Regions from separate parts of the Kitasatospora sp. NPDC057940 genome, predicted to be linked through region 1. Evidence: riboswitches for the same ligand, from Rfam matches in the RefSeq annotation. Region 1 holds a riboswitch; the other holds the start of a gene.
What was found. A riboswitch is a leader RNA that binds a small molecule or an ion and turns the genes downstream of it on or off. The one in region 1 is predicted to bind glycine.

Region 1 (7,783 bases):
GCGATCTGGCCGCGGATCGGGCCGCCGAGCGTGGTCTGCACGGAGACCTTGTCGATCGCGTACTGGACGGCCTTGCGGCACTCCAGGTTGTCGAACGGCGCGACCTTGCTGTTGATCGCGACGTACGCCAGGCGGCCGCCGTAGGCGTTGTCGGTGTTCGCCTTGAGCTTCTGGTTCTGCAGGATCTGCGCCTGGGTCTGCGGGTCGACGCCGCTGCCGACCAGGTCGACCTGGGCGTTGCCCGCGATCAGGTCCTTGTCGATGGTGGACTGCTCCATGCCCATCCGGACCACGATCTTGTCCGCGAGCTGCTTGCGGATCGGGTCGGTGCTCGGGTCCCAGTTGGTGTTCGGCACCAGGGTGAGCTGCTTGCCGTCCTCGTAGGACTCGAACTTGTAGGCACCCGAGGCGACCACGTGCTTCACGTAGCCGGCGCCGTCGTCCTTGGCCTGCGGGACCGGCACGGTCTGCGGGGAGCCGACCAGGTAGTCGAAGTCCGCGAACGGCTGCTTCAGGTGGAAGACGATGGTCTGGTCGTCCGGCGTCTCGATCGAGTTCAGGCCACCGGTCTTGTCCTTGTACGGGCCCTGGTACGGGGTCTCGTTGTCGACCAGCAGGTCGTGGAAGTAGGTGGGGCCGTTGGAGTTCACGTCCGGCGCGAAGTTGGAGCGCTCGACGGCGTACTTGACGTCCTTCGAGCTGATCGGGGTGCCGTCGTCGAACTTCAGGCCCGCGCGCAGCTTGTACGTCCAGGTCAGGCCGTCCGCGCTGACCTTGCCCAGGCTCTCGGCGAGGTCCGGGACCAGCTTGTTGCCGTTCGAGCCGGCGCCCGGGGCGAAGGTGGTCAGCGGACGCCCGTACAGGCGCGAGAAGTTGTAGATGTAGGCGTAGTACGTGTTGCCCGGGTCGAAGGAGTCCGGGGCGCCCTTCATCTCGTAGGTGACCGTCCCGCCCTTCTTGTCCGAGGCGTTGACGATGCCCTTGGTGGCGGCGTCGGCACCGCCGCCACCGGCGCTGCTGCCGCTGGCGGAGGAGGACGAGCCGGAGCCCTTGCTGCCGGAGGTGCAGCCGGTCACGATCAGGACCGCGGCGGCTGCCGCCGCGGTCAGGGCGACGGTACGGGACCTGCGCATGGGTGAGATCAACCCCTTGAGGATGGGAAGGAGGGAGGGCCTGACGTTGCGTCAGTTGCTCTTGGGATCGAGGGCGTCACGCAGCCCGTCGCCGAGCAGGTTGAAGGCGAGCACGGTGAGGAAGATCGCCAGACCGGGGACCACCATGTACTGGGGGTCCACCTGGTAGTACTTGATCGCGTCCTGGAGGATCCCGCCCCAGGAGGCCTGCGGCGGCTGGATGCCGACGCCGAGGAAGCTGAGGCCGGCCTCGAAGAGGATGTTGGTCGGGATCAGCAGGGTCGAGTAGACCAGGATCGGACCGACCAGGTTCGGCAGCAGTTCCTTGAACAGGATGAACGGGCCTCGGGCGCCCAGGCTGCGGGCCGCGTGGACGAACTCCCGTTCGCGCAGCGACAGCGTCTGTCCGCGCACGATCCGGCCCATGTAGGGCCAGTTGAAGAAGCCGATCACGAAGATCAGCACCATGATGTGCAGCGGGAGGCCGTGCAGGCCGAACGCGCCGCCCTGCAGCGAGGTCGAGATCGCGATGGCGAAGAGCAGCAGCGGGAAGGCGAGGAAGACGTCCATGATGCGGCTGATCACGGTGTCCACCCAGCCGCCGTAGTAGCCGGCCATGACACCGAGCACGGTGCCGATCGTGTTCGACAGCAGGGTCGCGCCGAAGGCGACCAGCAGGGAGACCCAGGAGCCCTCGATCACGCGGGAGAGCAGGTCACGGCCCTGGAGGGGGTCGACGCCGAGCGGGTGGTCCCAGCTCATCCCGCCCCAGTCACCGAGCGGGATGCCGCCCAGGTTGGCGTCGAGCAGGTCCTGGTTCAGGGCGTCGGGGTCGAGGCCGAACAGGGCCTCGATGGGCTTGGCCAGTACGGCCAGCAGGATCAGCAGGATCACCACGACGCCGCCGGCGACGGCGAGTTTGTCGCGCTTGAAGCGGGTCCAGGCGATCTGGCCGAGGGAGCGGCCCTCGATCTTCTTGGCCGGGCTCGCGGGGGCGGGTGCCTCCGGTTCGTTCCCGGTGGTTGCGATGGGTGCGGTCATGGTCAGTTGGTCCCCTCGCCGACGGTGGCCGGCCCACGGGCGCCGGTCACCGGTTCGGCGGTACGGCTGCGGACGTGCGGAGGTGCTTGGAACGGGTGTTCGCGGCAGTACGTCGTGCACGGGTACTGCCCCAACGCGGGATGGGCTTCGCGTGGTTCTGGCGGTCGGCGTGCGCGTTCACCTTCGTGGGGTTCCCAGTACGCGCGGTGCGTTGCGCAGAACTCTCTGCCATCCGAACTGGCTTGCGCCAGCCCTGACAACCGACAGATGCCCAACTGTGATCTGTGCGCATGCACCTCCTACGTCTTCGGCATATCCCTCTTCACACGGGTGCAACTGGCGTGTCAAGGTGATCGACGGTAACGGCCGGAAGTTCGCCCGGAAAGCATCGAAGCCGACCTGATGCAAGATCAAGTCGGCTTCTGGAGAAAGGTTTTGGTTGTCAGCGCCCCGGGTATCCGGGCCACGGCTGCTGCGGCTGTCCGGTCCAGCCGGGCTGCTGCGTGCCGTAGCCGTAGCCCGGCCCCTGCTGCGCGGGGTACGGCGGAGGCGGCACCGGCGGGTACGGGCCGGTCGGCGGCCGCCCCGCCTCCCGGTCGAAGAACGGGCGCGCATGGGCCCGCATCCACAGCGCCACCGGGTCGTACTCGTCCGCCATCGCCACCGTGGACACCGCCAGCCCCTCCGGGGCCACCGCGATCGCCCGCTGCATCAGCGCCCGCACGGCCTCCACCGCCGGCGGTGAACTCTCGTACAGCTCCAGGCCGATCGCCAGGTACGGCTCCCCCACGGCCGGCTGCACCCAGGCCCGGCGCAGCGCCCGCACCGCGCGCACCTCACCGGCCTGCCGCTCCAGCAGCGCGAAGAACGGCTGGGCGTTCAGCTGCGGCTCGCTCAGCTTCAACGGCCCGGCCGGCAGCCGGTCCAGGCCCGCGGCGATCCGCCGCAGGTCCGCCCAGGGCACCCCGACCCCGCCGCCGGGCGCGTGCGGGTTGAGCCACAGGCCCCAGCGGGTCCGGTACAGCGAAGCGGCGATCTCCCGCCCGGAGATGACCTCGTGGGCCCGCGCCCAGCCGGACGACGCCAGCTGCTCGGACGAGGTGACGGCCGGCGCGTAGCCGTGGCCGCTGATCTCCATGTTCCCGTACTGGGCGTCGGCGCTGCCCGGCGTGCCGTGCCACAGCAGCATCCAGACCTGGCCGTCGGCCAGTGCGTGCAGCAGTTGCTCGTACGCCTCGTAGCGCTCCGGCGCGACCTCGCGCAGGGCGCGCTCCAGCGCGCCCGGATCCGCTCCGGGGCGCCCGGCGGGTGCCTGGCCCCAGGGCCCCGGTGCACCGCCCGCTACCGCTCCCGCACTCATGCGCCCACCTCGCCGCGCCTCTTTCCTCAAGCCTGCCGGTCCGTCGGCCGTCTGCACGCACCCTATGGCGCGGCACCGGCCACCGCCACGGCGACGTGCCTCCGATACGAACCCCGCTCAACCCCGCGCGTAGAAAGGGAGTACCCGGGTGAGCAGCCACTCGACCACCGGGTCATCGGCGAGATCGAGCAGTACGAGGTGGACGCCCCCCGGCAGCGGCGCGGTTCCCAGCGCTCGGCCGAGCGCCTCGTTCACCGCACCCGGGTCGGCCGGGGCCGTCTGGTCCAGCTGGACGCCCACGAACATCACGGTCGGCTCGCCCTCGATGCTGGCGAGCGCCCGGCGTGCGGTCAGCACTCCGGGCAGGGCGGACAGTTCGGCCCGGCAGGCGGCCAGGAAGTGCTCCGGGTCCTCCCCCGGCACCGGCTCGCGCAGCGCCACCCGGCCACCGGTCGGCGCCTCCGGGCCCTGCCCCTGGTCCTGGTTCGGACCCTGGTTCCGGCCCTGCTCCTGGTCGGCCAGGCGCTCCTCGCGCGGGCCGCGCCGCAGCTCCGCCACACCCTGCGGCGGCACCGGGATGCCCACCGCCGCCTCCGGGTTGACCGCGATGCCCACGCCCAGCGGCAGCCCGCGGGCGAACTCCCAGACCGGCGCCACCGCGAAGGCCATCCCCGGCGCCTGCCGCAGGAACACCTCCTGCGAGGAGAACACCGGCACGTACGGCTCGCCGGCCAGTTCGATGGTCGGCAGGTCCAGCGCGGGCCCCTGCGGGTCGCCGCCGGCCGGCAGCGGGATCCACACCTGGCTGCGGGCCAGCACCTCGATCACCCGCGGCGTCGCACCCGGGTCGCCCAGCGCGGCGGTCAGCACCTGCTCCAGCTCGTTGGCCGGCCACCCGCCGCCCGGCAGCGCCGACTCCGGCCCGCCCCACCCCTGCTGCTGCTCCACCGGGTACCCCATGCGCGCCTGATCCGCCCTCTGCCGGTCGGCCGCCCTCTGCTGCGCCGACGCGCAGCAGTCTAGGGCTGCGTCCGTGGTGGCGGGGTGTGACCGGGTCCCCTCTCCCGCCGTCGGCGCGGACGTGCCATGATGTGCGCGTTCGACGGCGCGGCGCGCCGGCGGACCGACAACTCCATACCGGCCGCTCGAACCCGCGCGGGAGAGCCCGGAGTGCCCCGTCAGGCGGCACAGCCGGCGCCGAAGGAGCAACTCCTCCCCGGAATCTCTCAGGCCCCCTTACCGCACGGGTTAGGCACATCTGGAAAGTGGCGCACGGCCCTGTCGCGCGCCCACCCACGGTGCAAGCCACCATGCTGTCCTGGATGCTGGAAACAGCTGCGGGCGCGTGGGCGGTGAAGCTCTCAGGTTCGACGACAGATGGGGAGACCCACGCCGCCGCATGCCCGCGCGCAGGGTCGGTCCCCGAGCGGGTCCGGTTCCGGCGCGTGCACCCATGAGTGCCCCGACCGAGGAGTTCCAGGCCATGTCGTCCCTCCGCCTCACCGCGCTCGACGCGCTGCACCGCGCCCTCGGCGCGACCATGACCGACTTCGCCGGCTGGGACATGCCGCTGCGCTACGGCAGCGAGCGCGAGGAGCACCTCGCCGTCCGCACCCGGGCCGGGCTGTTCGACCTCTCCCACATGGGCGAGATCACCGTCACCGGCCCGCAGGCCGGCGAGATGCTGGACCACGCGCTGGTCGGCTTCGTCTCCGCCCTGGGCGTGCTGCGCGCCCGCTACACCATGATCTGCGCCGAGGACGGCGGCATCCTGGACGACCTGATCGTCTACCGCCTGCGCGAGGACGCCTTCCTGGTCGTCGCCAACGCCTCCAACGCCCAGCTGGTGCTGGACGAGCTGATCGCCCGTGCCAAGGGCTTCGACGCCGTCGTCACGGACGACCGCGACACCTACGCGCTGATCGCCGTCCAGGGCCCGGAGGCCACCGCGATCCTGGCCGGGACCACCGACGCCGACCTGCCCGGCCTGAAGTACTACGCGATCCTCCCGGCCCAGGTCGCCGGCCGCGACGTGCTGCTCGCCCGGACCGGCTACACCGGCGAGGACGGCTTCGAGATCTTCTGCAACCCGGGCGACGCCGAGGGGGTCTGGCAGGCGCTGACCGCCGCCGGCGAGGGCCGCGGCCTGGTCCCGTGCGGCCTGTCCTGCCGCGACACGCTGCGCCTGGAGGCCGGCATGCCGCTGTACGGGCACGAGCTCTCCACCGACCTGACCCCGTTCGACGCGGGCCTGGGCCGGGTCGTGCGCTTCGACAAGACCACCAACGAGGGCACCTTCGTCGGCCGCAAGGCGCTGGAGAAGGCCGCCGCCGAGGCCGAGGCCAACCCGCCGCGGGTGCTGGTCGGCCTGGTCTCCGAGGGCAAGCGCGTCCCGCGCGCCGAGTACACCGTGGTCTCCGCCGACGGCGCCCCGATCGGCCGGATCACCTCGGGCGCCCCGTCCCCGACCCTGGGCCGGCCGATCGCGATCGCCTACGTGGACGCGGCCCACGCCGCCCCCGGCACCACCGTCGCGGTGGACGTGCGCGGCAAGCACGAGCCGGTCGAGGTCGTGGCGCTGCCGTTCTACAAGCGCGCCCGCTGAGGCCCGGCCCTCCCCGTAGACCCCGTGGACCCGGGCCCGCACCATGCCCGACCCGGGCTCGGGCCACGCCAGGCCCAGGTCCGACCCGGGCCTGGACCGTGCCCGGACCACGCCTGATCCACGCCTGATCCACGTCGAAGCCGTCCGTGCGGCGGCCCGCTTCGTCGTACCCGCTTCCCATCCTGGAGAATGACGCCATGAGCAACCCCCAGCACCTGCAGTACACCAAGGAGCACGAGTGGCTGACCGCCATCGAGGGCGGTGTCTCCACGGTCGGCATCACCGCCCACGCGGCCGACGCGCTCGGTGACATCGTCTACGTGCAGCTGCCCGAGGTCGGCGACGACGTGACCGCGGGCGAGTCCTGTGGCGAGCTGGAGTCCACCAAGTCGGTCAGCGACCTGTTCTCCCCGGTGACCGGGAAGATCGTCGAGATCAACCAGGACGTCCTGGACGACAACAGCCTGGTCAACAGCGCCCCGTTCGAGGGCGGCTGGCTGTTCAAGGTCCAGGTGGAGTCCACCGACGAGCTGCTCAGCGCGGACGAGTACACCGCCTTCATCGGCGGCTGACCCGCTCGTGACGGGGCGGCCGCAGCGCGGCGGCCGCCCCGCCAGGCTCCCCCCTCTCTGCTCCCGTCTCTCTCCTCCCGGGAAGACCACACCATGACGGTTCTGAACCAGTCCCTGCACTCCCTCGACCCGGAGATCGCCGCCGCGGTCGACGCCGAGCTGCACCGCCAGCAGACCACCCTGGAGATGATCGCCTCCGAGAACTTCGCCCCGGTGGCGGTCATGGAGGCCCAGGGCTCGGTGCTCACCAACAAGTACGCCGAGGGTTACCCCGGCCGCCGCTACTACGGCGGCTGCGAGCACGTCGACGTGGTCGAGCAGATCGCGATCGACCGCATCAAGGCCCTGTTCGGCGCCGAGCACGCCAACGTCCAGCCGCACTCGGGCGCGCAGGCCAACGCCGCCGCGATGTTCGCGCTGATCAAGCCGGGCGACACCATCCTGGGCCTGAACCTGGCCCACGGCGGTCACCTGACCCACGGCATGAAGATCAACTTCTCCGGCAAGCTCTACAACGTGGTCGCGTACCACGTGGACGAGAAGACCGGCCAGGTCGACATGGCCGAGGTCGAGCGCCTGGCCAAGGAGCACCAGCCGAAGCTGATCATCGCCGGCTGGTCCGCCTACCCCCGCCAGCTGGACTTCGCCGCGTTCCGCCGGGTCGCCGACGAGGTCGGCGCGCTGCTGATGGTGGACATGGCGCACTTCGCCGGCCTGGTCGCCGCCGGTCTGCACCCCAACCCGGTGCCGTACGCGGACGTGGTCACCACCACCACCCACAAGACCCTGGGCGGCCCGCGCGGCGGTGTCATCCTGTCCAAGGCCGAGTACGCCAAGAAGATCAACTCCGCGGTGTTCCCCGGCCAGCAGGGCGGTCCGCTGGAGCACGTGATCGCCGGCAAGGCCGTCGCCTTCAAGGTCGCCGCGTCCGAGGAGTTCAAGGAGCGCCAGCAGCGCACCCTGGAGGGCGCCAAGATCCTCGCCGAGCGCCTGCTCCAGGCCGACGTCGCCGAGGCCGGCGCCTCGGTGCTGTCCGGCGGCACCGACGTGCACCTGGTCCTGGTCGACCTGC
Region 2 (7,783 bases), on a different contig from region 1:
GACGTCCACGTCGCCGTCGACCAGGGTCTTCACCACGACCACGCGCATGCCGGCCATCACCGCGGAGGCCGCGTTGGTGCCGTGCGCGGAGGACGGGATCAGGCAGACGTCGCGCTGGGTGTCGCCGTTGGCGTGGTGGTAGGCGCGGACGGCCAGCAGGCCGGCCAGCTCGCCCTGCGAGCCCGCGTTCGGCTGGATCGAGACGGCGTCGTAGCCGGTCACCTCGACCAGCTGGCGCTCCAGCTCGCGGATCAGGCTGAGGAAGCCCTGGGCCTGCTCGATCGGCGCGAAGGGGTGCAGCTGGCCGAACTCCGGCCAGGTGACGGCCTCCATCTCGGTGGTCGCGTTGAGCTTCATGGTGCAGGAGCCCAGCGGGATCATGCCGCGGTCCAGCGCGTAGTCCCGGTCCGACAGGCGGCGCAGGTAGCGCAGCATGGCGGTCTCCGAGCGGTGGCTGTGGAAGACCGGGTGGGTCAGGTACTCGTCCTGGCGCAGCAGCGCGGCCGGCAGCGCGTCGGCGCCTTCGGCGACCTCGACCGCGGGGACGCCGAACGCGGCCCAGACGGCGGCCAGGTGCTCGCGGGTGGTGGTCTCGTCGGTGGAGATCGAGATCCGGTCCGGGCCGTCCTGGTGGACGTTGACGCCGTTGGCGCGGGCGGCGGCCGCGATCTCGGCGGCACGGCCCGGGACGACGGCGGTGACGGTGTCGAAGAACTCGCCGTGCAGCAGCTCGACGCCGCCGGCCCGCAGGCCCTCGGCGAGGGCGGCCGCGTAGCGGTGGGTGCGGCGGGCGATGTCGGCCAGGCCGTCCGGACCGTGGTAGACGGCGTACATCGAGGCCATGACGGCGAGCAGCACCTGGGCGGTGCAGATGTTGCTGGTGGCCTTCTCGCGGCGGATGTGCTGCTCGCGGGTCTGCAGCGCCAGGCGGTAGGCGCGGTTGCCGTCGGCGTCGACCGAGACTCCGACCAGGCGGCCGGGCAGCGAGCGGGCGTACTCGGCGCGCACCGACAGGTAGCCGGCGTGCGGGCCGCCGAAGCCCATCGGCACGCCGAAGCGCTGCGAGGTGCCGCAGGCGATGTCGGCGCCGAGCGAGCCCGGCGAGGCGAGCAGGGTCAGCGCCAGCAGGTCGGCGGCGACCGCGACGATCGCGCCGAGGCCGTGCGCCTGCTCGATGACCGGGGCGAGGTCGCGGACCACACCGGTGGCGCCCGGGTACTGGAGCAGCACGCCGAAGACGCCGCGCTCGGCGATCTCGGCCGGGATGCCCTCGGACAGGTCGGCGACGACGACCTCGACACCGGTCGGCACCGCGCGGGTGTTGATCACCGCGGTGGTCTGCGGCAGGGTCTCGGCGTCGACCAGGAAGACGCCGCCCTTGACCTTGGTGACGCGGCGGGCCAGCGCCATCGCCTCGGCGGCCGCGGTGCCCTCGTCGAGCAGCGAGGAGCCGGAGGTCGGCAGGCCGGTCAGGTCGGAGACCAGGGTCTGGAAGTTGAGCAGCGCCTCCAGGCGGCCCTGGGAGATCTCCGGCTGGTACGGCGTGTAGGCGGTGTACCAGGCCGGGTTCTCCATGACGTTGCGCAGGATCACCGGCGGGGTGAAGGTGCCGTAGTAGCCCAGGCCGATCATCGGCTGGAGCACCTGGTTGCGGCTCGCCAGCTCGCGCAGTTCGGCGAGCACCTGGGCCTCGCTGCGGCCGCCGGGCAGGTCCAGGCCGGTGATGGAGCGGATCGCCTCGGGAACGGCGGTGGCGGCGAGTTCGTCCAGCGAGCCGTAGCCGATGGACGCCAGCATCTTCTGCTGCGCGGCGTCGTCGGGGCCGATGTGGCGGTTCTCGAAGGGGCTGGCCAGCTCAAGCTCGGTGAGGGTCGAGGCGCCGGTGGGGCGTCCCGCGTTCGGCTGGGCGTTCATGGTGGTCGAGGCCTCCTGGTCACGGACCGGCGGGGGTGCGCACGCCGGCCGGCCGGAGCCGCTGCGGACAGCGGCTCGACCCGGGCGGGCGAACCCGACAGGCCTCCCCCTCTGTCATCGGGACCTGAGAGCTTCACCCGCACGGCGCGCTGTGGGCACGCCGCCGGCTTGCACCGTCGGTGAGGGTGGTGCCCGTCGGCTCCCTGCCGACGGTCCTGCCCTGCTTTCCAGAGTGACCTAGCCCACACGGTACGGATGCCTGAGAGATTCCGGGGAGGAGTTGCTCCTTCGGCGCCCCGACCAGCACTTTCCGTGGCCGGGGACTCTCCCGAGCGGGCTCGGCGGTCGCCGCCCAGGGTACCAGCGGCAGGCCCCCCGATCACGGTCGCGTCGGGCCACTCCGGGTCTACGCGCGTCCCCCGGACGGTCCAGCCCGGAGCCCGTCCGGCGCACCCCGGTCGCGCCCGTCCGATTCATGGCCTTTGGTGTGAAGTGGCAGGCGGAACGGGTGCTCCGGCCACGGTCCTGCGGGAGTTCCGCAGGCGCAGCGCACTGGAGGAAAGAGTGCAAACCGATATCGATCCCCGGGACCTCATCGGCCACAAGGCGGTCGACCGCAACGGAGACAAGATCGGCACGGTCGACGAGGTCTACCTGGACGACGCCACCGGCCAGCCGGAGTGGGCGGCCGTCCGGACCGGCATCTTCGGCCGGGACGCCTTCGTCCCGCTCACCACCAGCGAGTTCTCCGGCGACGAGCTCCGGGTGCCGTACGACAAGTCGCTGGTGAAGGAGTCGCCGGACTTCGGCGTCGGCCAGCACCTGTCGCCCGCCCAGGAGCTCCAGCTCTACCGCTACTACGGCCTGGACACCCCGACGAACGGCCGCCCGGTCGGCCGGGACGGCGACCGGACCGTCGGCCGCGAGGGCGACCGGACCGTCGGCCGCGAGAGTGACCGGACCGTCGGCCGGGACGGCGACCGCCCCGCACGCCCCGACCTCGACTTCGGCACCACCTCGGCGGCCGAGCCCGTGAAGCCCATCGCCTTCCACACCCTCGGCCCCGCCCCGACCACCACCCCCGCCGACCCCACCGGCACCGCGACGGAGGTCAACGTGCGGACCCTCAACACCCCCGCACCCGCGGCCGCCCATACGACGACCGAGCCCAAGCCGCAGCCCGCCCCGATCGTGACGACCACCGCGACCACGAACTCGGCCGTGGCCCCGCCGGCCTCGGAGCGTTCGACCGGCCCGGCCCCGTCGTCCCCCAACGGCCCGGTGGAGATCACCTGCCGCGAGGAGCGTCTGGACATCACCACGGACTGGCACGTCGTGGGCACCGCGAAGCTGCGCAAGTACGTGACCAGCGAGCAGGTCGAGCGCCGCGTCCCGGTGGTCCGCGAGCGCGTCCGGGTGGAGCGGATGCCGGTGAGCGAGGCCGAGCGCGCCTCGCTCACCGAGAAGGAGATCGCCGAGGCGGTGGAGGAGGTCACCCTGCGCGAGGAGCGCCCGGTGGTCCGCAAGTACCTCACCCCGATCGAGCGGGTCCGCCTGGTGGTGGAGCGCTACACCGCCGAGGAGGTGATCCGGGACGAGCTGCGCCGCGAGCACGTCGAGATCCACGACAACACCGCCGCCGTCCCGGCGACCCCGGTGGCCACCCCGGTTGCGGAGGCCCCCCGCCCGGCCGTGCTGCGCCCGTTCGCCTGACCCCTCGCTCCCCGGGCCCCGGACCCCTCGGTCCGGGGCCCTCGGCATGCCTGCGCCCCGGTCGCCGCCCGGCCGGAATCCTTCGATTTTGCCAAAGCGTCACCAATGGATATTTGACACTCTGAAGTATCTCCCGGCATGGTTACTTCAGTTCATTCACTATGTACGGGAGGAAGCAACCGTGAGTGAGGCACCACAGCCCACCACCGCGGCCGAGAAGCAGAGCAGCGCCCGGGTCCTGCCGGCCCTCATCCTGGCGATGCTGTCGTTCAGCGTGGTGCAGACCGCGGTCGTCCCGATCCTGCCCTCGCTGGCCAAGGAACTGAGCGTCTCCGCGTCCAGCATCACCTGGCTGATGACCGCCAACCTGCTCTCCGCCGCCGTGCTGACTCCCCTGCTGGGCCGCTTCGGCGACCTCCGGGGCCGTAAGCCGATGCTGCTGATCTCGCTGGCCGGTCTGGTCGCCGGCTCGGCGCTGGCGGTCAGCACCCACTCCTTCACCTGGCTGGTCGTCGCCCGTGTCCTTCAGGGCGCCGGCGGTGGCGTGCTCCCGCTGGCGATCAGCATCGTCCGCGACGAGCTGCCCAAGCAGAAGGTGACCGGCGGCGTCGCCGCCATCAGCGCCTCGATGGGTGTCGGCTCCGGCCTCGGCCTGGTCGCGACCGGTCTCCTGCTGGAGCACTGGAGCTACAAGTCGATCTTCTGGATGGGCCTGGTCTTCGGCCTGATCGCGGTCGCCCTGGTCGCGTTCCGCGTCCCGTCCGACCCGGTCACCGACAAGGAGGGCGGCGCCGACCCGCTCGGCGCCCTCACCCTGGCCGGCTGGCTCTCCGCCCTGCTCGTCGCGGTCAGCCAGGGCAACCACTGGGGCTGGACCTCGACCAAGACCCTCGGCCTGTTCGCCGTGGCCGCCGTCGTCGCCCTGATCTGGGGGGTCATCGAGACCAAGGTCGCGCACCCCCTGGTGGACATGAAGATGATGTCCCGTCCGGCCGTCGCCTTCACCAACCTGGCCGGCCTGCTGATCGGCTTCGGCATGTACGGCTCGTTCATGGTGATCAGCAACTTCGCCCAGACCCCGGAGAAGCTCACCCACTACGGCTTCACCGCGACCGTCCTGCACGCCGGTCTGCTGCTGCTGCCGTCCGCGATCGGCTCGATGGTGGCGGCCCCGGTCGGCGCCATGCTGATCGCCCGCCGCGGCCCGCGCCTGCCGCTGGTCCTCGGTGGCGTCCTGGGTGCCGTCGCGATGGCCTACCTGGCCGTGCGGCACAGCCACGAGGGCGACATCTACACCTCCTCGGCGATCTTCGGCCTGGGCATCGGCCTGGCGTTCTCCGCCATGCCGGCCTACATCAACGGCGCCGTCCCGGTGGAGCAGAGCGGCATCGCCAACGGCATGAACGCCGTGCTGCGCACCGTCGGTGGCGCGATCGGCACCGCCGTGATGGCCGCCATCCTGACCGGCGACACCATGAAGCTGCCGCCGCAGATCCCGCTGCTGCTGCCCACGCTGGACGCCTACAAGCACGCGTTCTGGGCCGCGGCCGTCGTCTGCGCCGTCGCCGGCGTCGTCCCGTTCCTGATCCGCGGCGTCAAGCCGGCCGCCACCGTCGTCGCCTCGGGCGGCACGGCCGAGCGGAACTCCAGCCCCGAGCTGGCCAAGACCGACGCCTGACCAGGCGTCCGGCCCCGCGCTCAGGGACAGGGCGCGGCGGCCCGGCCTTCGGACGGTCGCGAGGGCATCACGACCGCACGAAGTCCGGCACGGTATGCGGCCCCAACCGGTACTCCCCCCCCCACCGGTTGGGGCCGCTTCGCGTTTCACACCCCCGGCGCCTCCGTCTCCCCGGACGCCCCCGTCTCCTCCGCCCCCTCGGCCTCCTCGGCCCCCCAGAGCGGCAGCGGACGGGCCGGTTCCAACGCCGGATCGTCCACCGCGAAGGTCCGGATGCGTCCCGGCCCGCTCCACGGCGTCTCGAACCGCACGGTGACCCGTCCGACACCGCTGCCCTGCACCCACCCGGGCCCCAGCTCGGCATGGCGGACGTCCTGCCCGGGCATCCAGCGGCGCGGCGCGGCCGCCTCCGGCTCCTCCTCGGCCGTCTCGACCTCCGCCTCCGCGTGCTCGGCCGCCTCCTCCCGCAGGGCCTGCGCGAACAAGTCCTCCTGCGTGTAGTCGGCCAGCTGGGCGACCCCCACCCCGAGCAGCCGCACCCCGCCGGTGATGTCCACCTGGGAGGCCAGCCGACGCGCCGTCTCGATGACCACCGCCTCGTCGTCGGTGGGCCCGCGCAGCGTCTCCGAACGGGTCAGCGTCGAGAAGTCGAACCGCCGGACCTTGAGCACCACCGTCCGCCCCGAGCGCCCGGTCGCGCGCAGCCGCCGCACGCACCGGGCGGCCAGCACCTCCACCTCGCGCAGCACCCGCTCCCGGTCCGCGAGGTCCACCTCGAAGGTGTCCTCCACCGAGACCGACTTGGCGTCCTGGTCGGCCACCACCGGCCGGTCGTCCAGCCCTATCGACATCTGGTGCACACCGGCGCCGTGCGCCCGCCCGAGCAGCTGCACCAGTTCGCCCTCCCCCGCCTCGGCGAGGTCCGCCACGGTGTTCAGTCCGGCCCGCCGCAGCACCTGTTCGGTGGCCGGCCCGATCCCGGGCAGCGCCCGGACCGGCATCGGGCCGAGCACGGCCCGCTCCTGCCCGGGTTCGATCAGCACCAGCCCGTCCGGCTTGGCCTGCTCGGAGGCGATCTTCGCCATCAGCTTGGACCCGGCGGCCCCGACCGACCCGGTCAGCCCGGTGCGCCGCTGGATGTCCGCCCGCAGGTCCTCCGCCAGGGCGAGCACCAACCGCTCCCCGGTCTCGTGGTCGGACTCCGCCAGCACCGGACCGTAGGGGCCGGCCTCCAGGTCGACGAAGGCCTCGTCCAGGCTGAGCGGCTGCACCAGCGGCGACAGCTCCCGCAGCAGACCCATCACGAGCTCGCTGACCTGCCGGTAGGCCTCGAACCGGCCGCTCAGGAAGGCCGCGTTGGGGCAGAGCCGGCGCGCCTGCGCCATCGGCATCGCCGAGTGCACCCCGAACTTCCGCGCCTCGTACGAGGCGGTGGAGACCACTCCGCGCCCGCCGAGCCCGCCGACCACCACCGGTTTGCCGCGCAGGCTCGGCTTGGCCGCCTGCTCCACCGCCGCGAAGAAGGCGTCCATGTCGAGGTGGATGATGCTCGGCAGTGATCGCACCCGCCGATCATCCCGCAGGGGTCCGACAATGCGTACGAACCCGGGCAGGCCCTAGGGGGCTCTCTTTCGGATCACGTCGGATCAGCGCGCGGCGTCGGGGTGCGTGCATCGCAAGGCGGAGGAGGGAGTCCATGCGGTGGGGGCACCTCCCGGCCGGAGGCTGGGGGCTATCGGCGACCGACGACAACGCGGCGAGGTGCGTGCTCCGGCGTCGCGCGCCCGGCGTGATCCGAAAGAGAGCCCCTAGCCCTGCGCGGCGTCCGCCAGAGCCTTCGGGATGCCGTCCTCCTGGGGCCCGAGGAACAGCGGGTCCGGCCGCAGCCACGCGTTGACCGCCGCCTTGCCCGCCCCGGGTATCTCCCGCAGCCCGCCGTACAGCCAGGTGCCGTCGTGCGGTTCCGGCACCCCGACCGCGTACGCGTCGATGCCCGCCGCCTCGCACAGGGCCAGCGCCCGGCGGACGTGGAAGTCCTGGCTGACCAGCACCGCCCGCTCCACCCCGAAGACCCGCCGGGCCCGGGTGCAGGAGTTCCAGGTGTCGAAGCCCGCGTAGTCGCCCACCACCCGCACCGCCGGCACCCCGTGCTCGATCAGGTACGTCCGCATCGCGTCCGGCTCGTCGTAGCTGTCCCGGCCGTTGTCGCCGGTCACCAGGATCGCCTGCACCTTCCCCGCCCGGTACAGGTCAAGCGCCGCGCTCAGCCGGTGCTCCAGGTACGGCGACGGCTTGCCCTGGTCCAGCCCGGCGCCGAAGACCACCGCGACCGGTGCGGACGGCACGCCGGCCACCGTGCCGACCCGGTCCCCGGCCGAGCACCACAGCCACGCGCTCGGCGCCAGCGCCAGCGAACAGAGCACCGTCGCCGCCTGGAAGGCCCTGCGCTGCACGGGCCGCCGCCGAAACCGGACCTTC

Region 2: linked by a shared signal. The riboswitch ahead of gcvP (aminomethyl-transferring glycine dehydrogenase) and the one ahead of gcvT (glycine cleavage system aminomethyltransferase GcvT) in region 1 are both predicted to bind glycine.

What each region holds. Positions count from the first base shown of each region.
Region 1 covers NZ_JBHVPH010000027.1:55,317-63,099, reverse strand. The annotation lists gene ACFVTF_RS30795 (ABC transporter substrate-binding protein) at 1-1,133, opposite strand, end outside; gene ACFVTF_RS30790 (ABC transporter permease) at 1,185-2,174, opposite strand; gene ACFVTF_RS30785 (enhanced serine sensitivity protein SseB C-terminal domain-containing protein) at 2,617-3,534, opposite strand; gene ACFVTF_RS30780 (enhanced serine sensitivity protein SseB C-terminal domain-containing protein) at 3,652-4,494, opposite strand; glycine riboswitch at 4,681-4,786, shown strand; gene gcvT (glycine cleavage system aminomethyltransferase GcvT) at 5,018-6,139, shown strand; gene gcvH (glycine cleavage system protein GcvH) at 6,337-6,711, shown strand; gene glyA (serine hydroxymethyltransferase) at 6,805-7,783, shown strand, end outside.
Region 2 covers NZ_JBHVPH010000006.1:9,721-17,503, reverse strand. The annotation lists gene gcvP (aminomethyl-transferring glycine dehydrogenase) at 1-1,914, opposite strand, end outside; glycine riboswitch at 2,152-2,255, opposite strand; partial or broken gene ACFVTF_RS12205 (PRC-barrel domain-containing protein) at 2,479-2,841, shown strand; gene ACFVTF_RS12200 (DUF2382 domain-containing protein) at 2,947-3,627, shown strand; gene ACFVTF_RS12195 (MFS transporter) at 3,809-5,305, shown strand; gene ACFVTF_RS12190 (DNA polymerase IV) at 5,452-6,870, opposite strand; gene ACFVTF_RS12185 (vancomycin high temperature exclusion protein) at 7,114-7,783, opposite strand, start outside.